DNA from 3 places in the Streptosporangium sp. NPDC049376 genome. Region 1 is predicted to be linked to each of the others. Evidence: riboswitches for the same ligand, from Rfam matches in the RefSeq annotation. Region 1 holds a riboswitch; each other region holds the start of a gene.
What was found. Region 1 has a riboswitch for S-adenosylmethionine ahead of ACIBVQ_RS01435 (glutathione S-transferase C-terminal domain-containing protein). Riboswitches for the same ligand answer to the same signal wherever they lie in the genome.

Region 2: linked by a shared signal. The riboswitch ahead of ACIBVQ_RS28850 (aminotransferase class V-fold PLP-dependent enzyme) and the one ahead of ACIBVQ_RS01435 (glutathione S-transferase C-terminal domain-containing protein) in region 1 are both predicted to bind S-adenosylmethionine.
Region 3: linked by a shared signal. The riboswitch ahead of thrC (threonine synthase) and the one ahead of ACIBVQ_RS01435 (glutathione S-transferase C-terminal domain-containing protein) in region 1 are both predicted to bind S-adenosylmethionine.

The regions. Positions count from the first base shown of each region.
Region 1 is NZ_JBITMT010000001.1:329,868-333,067, reverse strand. Features, by position in the region: gene ACIBVQ_RS01440 (FAD/NAD(P)-binding protein) at 1-618, opposite strand, end outside; gene ACIBVQ_RS01435 (glutathione S-transferase C-terminal domain-containing protein) at 647-1,588, opposite strand; SAM riboswitch class IV at 1,625-1,737, opposite strand; gene ACIBVQ_RS01430 (DUF402 domain-containing protein) at 1,790-2,302, shown strand; gene ACIBVQ_RS01425 (nitric oxide synthase oxygenase) at 2,311-3,200, opposite strand, start outside.
Region 2 is NZ_JBITMT010000014.1:5,745-8,944, forward strand. Features, by position in the region: gene ACIBVQ_RS28850 (aminotransferase class V-fold PLP-dependent enzyme) at 1-1,100, opposite strand, end outside; SAM riboswitch class IV at 1,152-1,267, opposite strand; gene ACIBVQ_RS28855 (TerC family protein) at 1,462-2,196, shown strand; gene ACIBVQ_RS28860 (cytochrome P450) at 2,206-3,200, shown strand, end outside.
Region 3 is NZ_JBITMT010000004.1:24,312-27,511, forward strand. Features, by position in the region: gene ACIBVQ_RS13085 (trehalose-6-phosphate synthase) at 1-989, opposite strand, end outside; gene ACIBVQ_RS13090 (RNA polymerase sigma factor) at 1,095-1,655, shown strand; SAM riboswitch class I at 1,769-1,911, shown strand; gene thrC (threonine synthase) at 1,926-3,188, shown strand.

The sequences.
Region 1 (3,200 bases):
TTCACCGGCGGGCAGCCGGTCCAGGCCGAGGTCGAGGTCCGCGGTGTAGCCGGTCGGCAGGTAGCGCAGGCCGCTCTCCCTTGCCAGGGCCGTCAGCCCGCGTTCCTCCGCCGCCGGGGTGACGTCGCCGTGTCCCTGCGCGAGGATCACGGCGCCCACCTCAAGGGTCGTCCCGTCCTCAAGCAGTACGGCCTGGCCTCCCGGGACGTCGGTCAGGTCGAGTGCCCGGGTCCGGTGCACGTGCACCCGGACACCGCGGGGGGCGGTGTCCACGGCTCGCCGGAAGGCGTGGGTGAGGTAGGCGTTCTGCACGGGCCGGGGGACGAAGCGTCCGGGGTCGCAGCCGAGCCACTCGGCCAGCGAGGGGCCGGGGCGGATCGGGCCGACGCACCGGACGGACTCGTCGGTGAAGAGCGTCACGTCGGCGGCGGCGGAGTTCATCCAGAGCAGGTCGGGTTGCCGCTCGCGCCAGACCCTGCCGCCGCCCGGCGGGTAGGGGTCGATCACGTGGACGTCGAGCGACGGCCAGCTGAGCAGTTCGGCGGCGTTGGCGCAGATCCGCTCGACCAGGCAGGTGCCGGTCGGCCCGGCGCCGACGATCGCGATGGAGGCGCTCACGCCGACCACTCCCCTCTCGTACGGTCCGTCACAGCGCTGCTCTTCGATGGGGCAGGTCCCAGTCGGGGGTGGCGGGCTCGACCGGCACCCGCCACGGGTCGGTCTCCCCCGTGGGGGAGGCGAGCACGGTGAGGTCGGTGTTCTCGCGGAAGGCGGGGTGCTGGTAGAGGTCCCTGGCGTAGTCCCACAGGTTGGGGAAGGCGGTCAGCGGGCGCTCGCTGATCCTGGCCGACGGGTTGTCGCTCACGTCGAACCTGACCAGGGTGGGCCAGAGCCGTACGTCGGACTCGGTGACGGCGGAGCCGAACAGGAACCTGCGGCCGGCGAGCCTGGCGTCGAGTTCGTCGAGGAAGCCGATCACGGCCTTCCTCGCCCGGTGGTACTCCGGTTCGGTCGTGGCGGCGGAGACCCGGCCCGCGGCGGTGTTGGCGTACTCGTAGATGCGCGCGTTGAGCGCGTCGATCTCGGTCCGCAGTTCCTCGGGGTAGAGGTCGGCCTCGGGGTCGCCGCCGAAGCGTGTGCCCAGGTCGATGGTGATGTCCGGGAAGTTGTTGCTGACGATGCGCCCCCCGTGCCGGTCCCACAGCACCGGCACGGAGACGTGTCCGTCGAATCCGGGTTCGGTCGCCTCGTAGGCCTGCCTGAGGGTCGCGAAGCCGTTGACCGGGTCGGCGCCGCGCCGCTCGCGGAACGCCCACCCCCTGCCGTCCCGCTCGTCGTCCACGTAGGACAGCGAGACGACGTCCTGCAGCCCTTTGAGGGAACGCACGATCGCCGTACGCTGCGCGTAGGGGCAGACCGCCGCAACGTAGAGGTGGTAGCGCCCGGCCTCGGCGGGGAACTCCCCGGTGCCGTCGTCGGTGATCCGTCCCTGGAAGGGGTAGCGGGGGCCGGGCCTGCCACCGGGCCGGTAGCGGCCGTGGGTGTCCAGGTCCACTGGGCTGGCGTAGTTGAGTGTGATCTCGGACATGTGACACTCCCAGGGCATGCCTCGGTGACCCGTGCGGGTCCGCGCTTGCGGCACGCCGACCGTGCCACCCGGTCCTCCCCGGGGGCACCCCGCCGCGGTGCGAGGGTTGCCGGTCAGCGAGCCGGGGCTTTGCACTGACACTCTTAACCTAGTTAGACGGTAGGAAATACATAGATCTCTGTCAACCCTTAAAGTCGGGGGATGTCTCATGAGATCGTCCGCGTGGTCTACCGCAAGTACGACGGCTCGCTGCACTGGAACCACCCGGCCCTGCTCCTCGGCGAGGACGAACACGGCGTGTGGGTCGGCTGCCCGCCCGGCAGCAGCGGCAGGCGGGGGCAGGAGCCGCCCGTCGTCTGGGACGAGCCGTTCGTGATCCTCTTCCCCCGTGACGCCTGGTGGACGGCCACCTTCAACGCGGCGCCGTACAAGGCCGAGATCTACTGTGACGTCTCGACCGTGCCGCGCTGGGACGGCGACGAGGTGACCATGGTCGACCTCGACCTCGACGTGATCCGCATGCGCAAGGACGGCCGGGTGCTCCTGGACGACGAGGACGAGTTCGAGGAGCACCAGGTCCGCTACGCCTACCCCAGGGAGATCGTGGAGGGCGCCCGCGCCTCGGCCGCCGCGCTGATGGAGGCCGTCACCGCCAGGACGGCCCCCTTCGCCTCACCTCCGCACTGGCTCTCCCTGGTCTCCGGGAACCGCTGAGAAGGACGTCACCGCCCCGGGCTCCACCGGCCCGCCGACCGCTCCCTGGAGTCGGGGTGGGTGACGAAGTTCGGCGAGAGCCGCTCCTGGTCGTAGTACCGGTGGAAGACCGGGGTCGCGGCCCCCGAGATGGGCGGGACGATCCAGCTCCAGTCGGCCGGGCAGATCCTGCCCGCGCTCTCCTCCCGCGCCACGTGCGTCAGGAAGCGCCTGGACTCGGCGTGGTGGTCGGTTATGGTGACCCCCGCCCTGTCGAAGGAGTACAGGACCGCCACGTTCAGCTCGACCAGCGCGTGGTCGCGCCACAGCGAACGCTCGTTACGGGTGTCCAGGCCGAGCCGCGCGGCGACCAGGGGCACCAGGTTGTAGCGGTCGGGGTCCGCGAGATTGCGCGCCCCGATCTCGGTCCCCATGTACCAGCCGTTGAACGGCGCGGCCCGGTAGCAGACCCCGCCGATCTCCAGGCACATGTTCGAGATCGCCGGTACGGCGTGCCAGCGCAGCCCCAGCCGCTCGAACCACGGATAGGCCGGGTGGGACAGCGGCACCTCTAGCACCGCGTCCCCGGGGATCGTGGACAGCACAGGCGGCCCGTCGCCCATCGAGACCGCCAGGGGAAGCACGTCGAAGGGCGTGCCCCGGCCGCCCGGCCAGCCGAGTTTACGGGCCATCGTGGTGAACCCGGCGTTGCGCGGATCGCCGACGACCGAACCGTCGTCCATCGCGTACCCCGCGTAACGGATGAGCTGCTCGTTCCAGATCCTCGGCCCCGGCGCCCCCGGCCGGTCCTGGGCGAAGATCGTGATCATCGGCCGGATCCGGCCGTCGGAGACGGCCTCACGGAGATGGTCGACGCACTCGACGGCGACCCCCTCGACCGTGTTCACCCGGCGCCGGT
Region 2 (3,200 bases), on a different contig from region 1:
TCGGCCACCTCACGGGCGGTGAAGCCGTCCACGACGAAGGAGACGATGCCGACGCGGGCGTGGTCGGGGCCCCACAGGGACAGCTCGTGCACACCCTCGATCCCGGCCAGACCGGCGCGCAGGCGGGCCAGCAGACGCTCCTCCTCGCGCACCAGCACGTCCCAGCCGGTCGCGCTCAGCGCGTCGCAGGCGGCGGCCAGCGCGATGGCGCCCAGCACGTTCGGCGTGCCCGCCTCGTGACGGGCCTCGGGGTCGTCGTGCCAGTCGGTCGTCTCGTCCTCGACGGCCCTGACGGCCCCGCCGCCCCGGAGGTACGGCTCGGCGACCGAGAGCCAGTCGGAGCGGCCGATCAGCGCGCCGGTGCCGAACGGGGCGTAGAGCTTGTGACCGGAGAAGACCACGTAGTCCAGGTCGAGCGCGGTCAGGTTGAGGCGGCGGTGCGGGACGAGCTGGGCGGCGTCGACCAGGACGCGGGCGCCGTGGCGGTGGGCGATGTGGGCCAGCGCGGCGATCGGCCACAGCTCGCCGGTCACGTTGGAGGCGGCGGTGACGACCAGCAGCTTAGGGCCGTCGATCGCGGCCAGCGCGTCGTCGGAGGCGCGGACGGCCTCACCGGGGAAGGCCGGGGCGGGCAGCCGTACGACGTCGGCCCAGGGCAGGAGCGAGGCGTGGTGCTCGGTCTCGAAGACCACCACGGTGGTCCCGGCGGGCAGGCTGCGGGCCAGCAGGTTGGTGGCGTCGGTGGTGTTCCTCGTGAAGATCACCGCGTCGTCGGGACGGGCCCCGACGAAGGCCCGCACGGTGTGCCTGGCCTGCTCGTAGCGGGCGGTGGTCAGCTGGGAGGCGTATCCGGCGCCGCGGTGGACGCTGGAGTAGGCCGGGAGCGCGGCGGCGACGGCGGCGCTCACCGGCTCAAGACAGGGGGCGCTGGCGGCGTAGTCGAGGTTGGCGTACGGCACCAGCCTGCCGCCCTTGACGGGCACCTCAAGGTCGGCGCCGAGGACCGCGGGGATCGGCCGGTCGTCGGGGACACGGGTCGCCGGGACGGTCACGGTTTCGGCGGCGGCGGCGGCGGAGGTGAAGATCGTCAGTGTGGACACGCCAAAGCTCCTTGGAGGTCATCGGACCCCAAGCCATGGCCTTGGTGCTGGAGCCCGCGCTTGCCCGGCACACCTCGTGCCGGACCAGGTCCTCACCCGGGGCACCCCGCCGCGGACGCGAGGGTTGCCGGCCAGCTAGCCGGGGCTTGTCGCTGGCACTCATGACCTACGAACCGGACTATACCCACACAGAGGCGGTGCTTGGCAAGTCTGCGGGAAGGGGTCCGGAGGGCTGGAGTTTCGGCGGTGATCCTGAGGAACTTCCGGTTCTGCCCGATCGTCTGGAGCTGTGACCGTGAACGCCCGTCAGGTCACGCGCCGCGCGCGGGCGGCGCTCTCCCCACCGAAACTGGAGGACCCGATGGACTGGGTGGCCGACCCGGCGAGCTGGATAGGTCTGCTCACGCTGATCGCTTTGGAGATCGTGCTGGGCATCGACAACATCATCTTCATCTCGATCCTGGCGGGGAAACTTCCGCCGGAACAGCGTGACAACGCCCGCAGGCTGGGCCTGCTCGCCGCCCTGGTCAGCCGCCTGGCGCTGCTGCTCGCCCTGTCCTGGGTGGTACGGCTCACCGCCCCGCTCTTTGAGATCTTCGGGCACGAGATATCGGGACGCGACCTGATCCTGATCCTCGGCGGGCTGTTCCTGCTGGTCAAGAGCGTTCACGAGATCCACGGCCACACCGAGAACGGCGAGGACCACTCCGGCGGCCGGAAGGCGGCGGCCTCCTTCGGCATGGTGATCCTGCAGATCATGGTGCTGGACATCGTCTTCTCCCTCGACTCGGTGATCACCGCGGTCGGCATGGTCGACGAGCTGGCCATCATGGTCATCGCGGTCATCGTCGCGGTCGTGGTGATGCTCTTCGCCTCGGGGCCGATCAGCCGTTTCGTGGACAAGCACCCGACGATCAAGATGCTGGCGCTGTCGTTCCTGGTGCTGATCGGCGTCGTGCTGCTCGCGGAGGGTTTCGGACAGCACATCTCCAAGGGCTACATCTACTTCGCGATGGCGTTCTCGCTGGTGGTCGAGCTGCTCAACATCCGGGCCCGCCGTCGTTCCCGGGCCGTCGAGAAGACTCCGGAGCCCTAGCATGGGTTTGTGCGTTTTGACCCATGGAGTCCGGAATTCGTCGCCTACCCCTATGACGCCTACGCCGAGCTGAGACAGCGGCCGGTCACCTTCTTCGAGCCGACGGGCCAGTGGCTGGTCGCCCGGCACGCCGACGTCAACGCGTTGCTGCGCGACCGGAGACTCGGCCGGTCCTACCTGCACGTGGCCACGCACGCCGAGTTCGGCAGGCCGGAGGAGCCGCCCTTCCTCGACCCGTTCTGGCGGGTGGTCAGGGCCGGGATGCTCGACGTCGAGCCGCCAGTCCACACCCGCCTGCGCCGCCTGGTCTCCCGGGCGTTCACCCCGCGGATGGTCGAGGCGCTGCGGCCCAAGGTCGCCTCGATCGCCACGGGGCTGGTCGAGGACTTCGTGGCACGTGGCGGCGGCGACCTCATCGCGGAGGTCGCCGAACCGCTCCCGGTGACCGTGATCGCCGAGATGCTCGGCGTCCCCGAGGCGGACCGGCACCTGCTGCGGCCCTGGTCGGCCGACATCTGCGGGATGTATGAGCTCAACCCGTCGCCCGAGACGCAGCGCACCGCCGTACGGGCGGCGGAGGAGTTCTCCGGCTACCTGTCGGAGCTGGCCCGCGCCCGTCGGGCGAACCCCGGCGACGACCTGATCAGCGCCCTGGCCCTGGTCGCCGACGGCGGTGACACCCTGACCGAGGAGGAGCTGGTCGGCACCTGTGTGCTGCTGCTCAACGCGGGTCATGAGGCGACCGTCAACGTCACCGGAATCGGCTGGTGGTCGCTGTTCCGCAACCCGGCCGAGCTGGAACGGCTGCGCGCCGACCACGGCCTGCTGCCCACGGCGATCGAGGAGCTGATGCGCTGGGACACCCCGCTGCAGATGTTCGAGCGCTGGGTCCTTGAGGACATCTCGGTCGGCGGGGTGGACATCCCGCGTGGCGCGGAGGTGGCGCTGCTGTTCGGCTCGGCCAACCGGGACCCCGAGGTGTTCGCCGACCCCGACCGCCTCGA
Region 3 (3,200 bases), on a different contig from region 1:
GGCAGGTCGTGGCGGGAGGGGTAGGCGAAGGCCAGGTGCACGACCCTGCCGTGCCACTCGGGGTGTGCCGCGAGGAACTCCCGGTAGGCGATCAGGCCCCTGACGATGTTCTTCGACAGCTCGGTCCTGTCGATGCGCACGATCAGCCTGCGGTCGCCGACCAGCTCGCGCAGGGCGGCCATGTGGGACTCGACGTCGGGCTCGCGGGCGCGTTCCCACAGCGCCCGGCCGTCCACGCCCAGGCCGTGCACGCCGATCCGGGTGGTCCGGCCCGCGTGGGTCACCGTACGGCCCGCGCGCTCGACCCGCGCGTCCAGGACGCTCTCGCAGCAGTCCATGAAGGCCCCGGCCCAGCGGTCGGTCAGGAAACCCGCCTGGTCGGCGCCCAGGATGCCCTCAAGCAACTCGGCGGCGACCTCGTCGGGCAGCAGGCCGAAGTACTCGGGAGGGGCCCAGGGCGTGTGGGAGAAGTGGGAGACGCGCAGGTCGGGCCGTTCGCTCCTGAGCATCGCCGGGACCAGGGCCAGGTGGTAGTCCTGCACCATGACCTTGGCGCCGTGCGAGGCCTCCTCGGCCAGCGCCATCGCGAACGCCTCGTTGTAGGCCTGGTAGGACTCCCACTCCCTGCCGAACCTGGCGTCGAAGTGCGGCCTGTTCGGGGTGTCGTAGAGCAGGTGGTGGACGAACCACAGGGTCGAGTTGGCGACCGCGTTGTAGGCCCGCTGGAAGGTCGCCGGGGGGATGTCGAGCATCCGCAGCGCCCCGGTCTCGTATCCCGCCTGGTCGAGCCGCCCCCCGGGAGCGAGCCGTACGGCACCGCGGTCGCCGTCGGACAGGGCGGCGCAGACCCACAGGACGTCGAGCTCCTTGGACACCTCGGACAGGCCGGAGACCAGGCCGCCGCCGCCCCTGCGCATGCTCAGCGCGCCGCCCTCAGACATGGTGAAGGAGACCGGGCCGCGGTTCGAGGCCACCAAAATCCCACTCATCTGACCTCCTCGCCCGGGAGGACGTGGCTTGTCCCGAAGGTTAACCAAACGATAACCGGCGACCATAGGATGTCGAGCGACCGTGACCGTTGATGGGAACCCGTGATGGCGCTGGACGAGACGACCGAGGAACTTGCCCGTGCGGCCGCCGGAGGCGACCACCGGGCACTGGGCGAACTGCTGAAGCGGATCGAGCCCGAGGTGCTGCGGCACTGCGGGCGGATCCTCCCCTACCGGCAGGACGCCGAGGAGGCCTGTCAGGACACCCTGCTCGCCGTGGCCCGCAACATCGCCAGGTTCGAGGGGCGGGCGCGGTTCAGCACGTGGCTGCACATCGTGACCGCCAACTGCGCGCGCACCACCTACCGCTCGCTCAAGCGGCGTTCCGCCGAGCAGAGCTCGGAGGAGTTGCCGCTGCACAACAAGCCCGACGTCGCCAGGGTGAGTGTGATCGCGGGCTCCCGCCTCGACCTGCTCGACGCGATGGAGGCCCTTGAGGCGGACAAGCCCGACCTGGCCCAGGCGCTGGTGCTGCGCGACATCTGCCAGCTCGACTACAACGAGGTCGCCGAGCAGCTCGGCATCCCCCTCGGCACCGCCAAGTCGCGCATCCACCAGGCCCGCAAGTACGTCCAGGGAGCGCTCGGCGACGCCTACGGCTTCTGAGGTTTGTCCGGTTAATGACACACTTCATCTCGTTTGGTGAGACAACTGGTCAGGAGGGGCACAAGGCGAGGTAGAGTGCTTGAGACCTGCATGTCAGGTCCACAACTGAACATTGCTCATCCAGAGGGGTGGAGGGACCGGCCCTGCGAAGCCCCGGCAACCCTCCCGGTTCAAGACTCGCGATCTGGCGAGGGGTCGACCGGGACAGGTGCCAATTCCGGTCTGTGACCAGGGTGGTCGCAGACGAAGATGAGGGAAAGGCCTCGCTTCATGGCGCTCGCGAACACCGCAACCACCACTGCTCTTGACTTCGGTCCCGCCGTCGCTCTCTCCTGTCGTGAGTGTGGTGCCCGCTACGACCTCGGTCCCAGCTTCGCCTGTATCGAGTGTTTCGGGCCCCTTGAGATCGCCTACGACTTCGGGAACGTCACCCGGGAACAGATCTCGCAGGGGCCGGCCAACATCTGGCGCTACCGCTCCCTCCTGCCCGTCCCGGCGGACGTCGCCTCCAAGCCCAACACCGAGCCCGGCTGGACCAGGCTCGTCAAGGCCGACAACCTGGCGCGTGAGCTGGGCCTGCGCTCGCTGCACGTGAAGGACGACTCGGGCAACCCCACGCACTCCTTCAAGGACCGCGTGGTCGCCATCGCCGTCGAGGCGGCCAGGAACTTCGGCTTCCACACCCTGTCCTGCTCCTCGACCGGCAACCTGGCGGGCGCGGTGACCTCCGCCGCCGCCAGGACCGGGCTCGACGCCTGCGTGTTCATCCCCGCCGACCTCGAACAGGGCAAGATCGTCATGGCCTCCGTGTACGGCGGCAAGCTGATCGGCATCGACGGCACCTACGACGACGTCAACCGCTTCTGCTCCGAGCTCATCGGTGACGAGCTCGGCGACAAGTGGGGCTTCGTCAACGTCAACCTCAGGCCCTACTACGCCGAGGGCTCCAAGACCCTGGCCTACGAGATCGCCGAGCAGCTCGGCTGGCGGATCCCCGACCAGATCGTCATCCCGGTCGCCTCCGGCTCCCAGCTCACGAAGATCGACAAGGCGTTCAAGGAGCTGATCGCCCTCGGTCTCGTCGAGGACACGCCGTACAAGATCTTCGGCGCCCAGGCCGAGGGGTGCTCCCCGGTCTCCGCGGCCTACAAGGCGGGCCACGACGTGATCCGCCCTGTCAAGCCCGACACGATCGCCAAGTCGCTGGCCATCGGCAACCCGGCTGACGGGCCCTACGTGCTCGACATCGCCAGGCGCACCGGCGGTGGGGTCGAGGACGTCACCGACCCCGAGATCGTGGACGCCATCCGCCTGCTCGCCAGGACGGAGGGCATCTTCGCCGAGACGGCGGGCGGTGTCACCGTCGGGGTGCTGCGCAAGCTGGTCGAGTCGGGTCGGCTCGACCCCGACGCGGAGACCGTGGTCCTCAACACAGGTGACGGCCTGAAGACCCTTGACGCGGTCGCTGACCAGGCACGTCCCACCGCTGTCATCCGGCCCTCACTCGACGCGTTCCGCGCTGTCGTCGCCTAGAGCTCTGAAAGG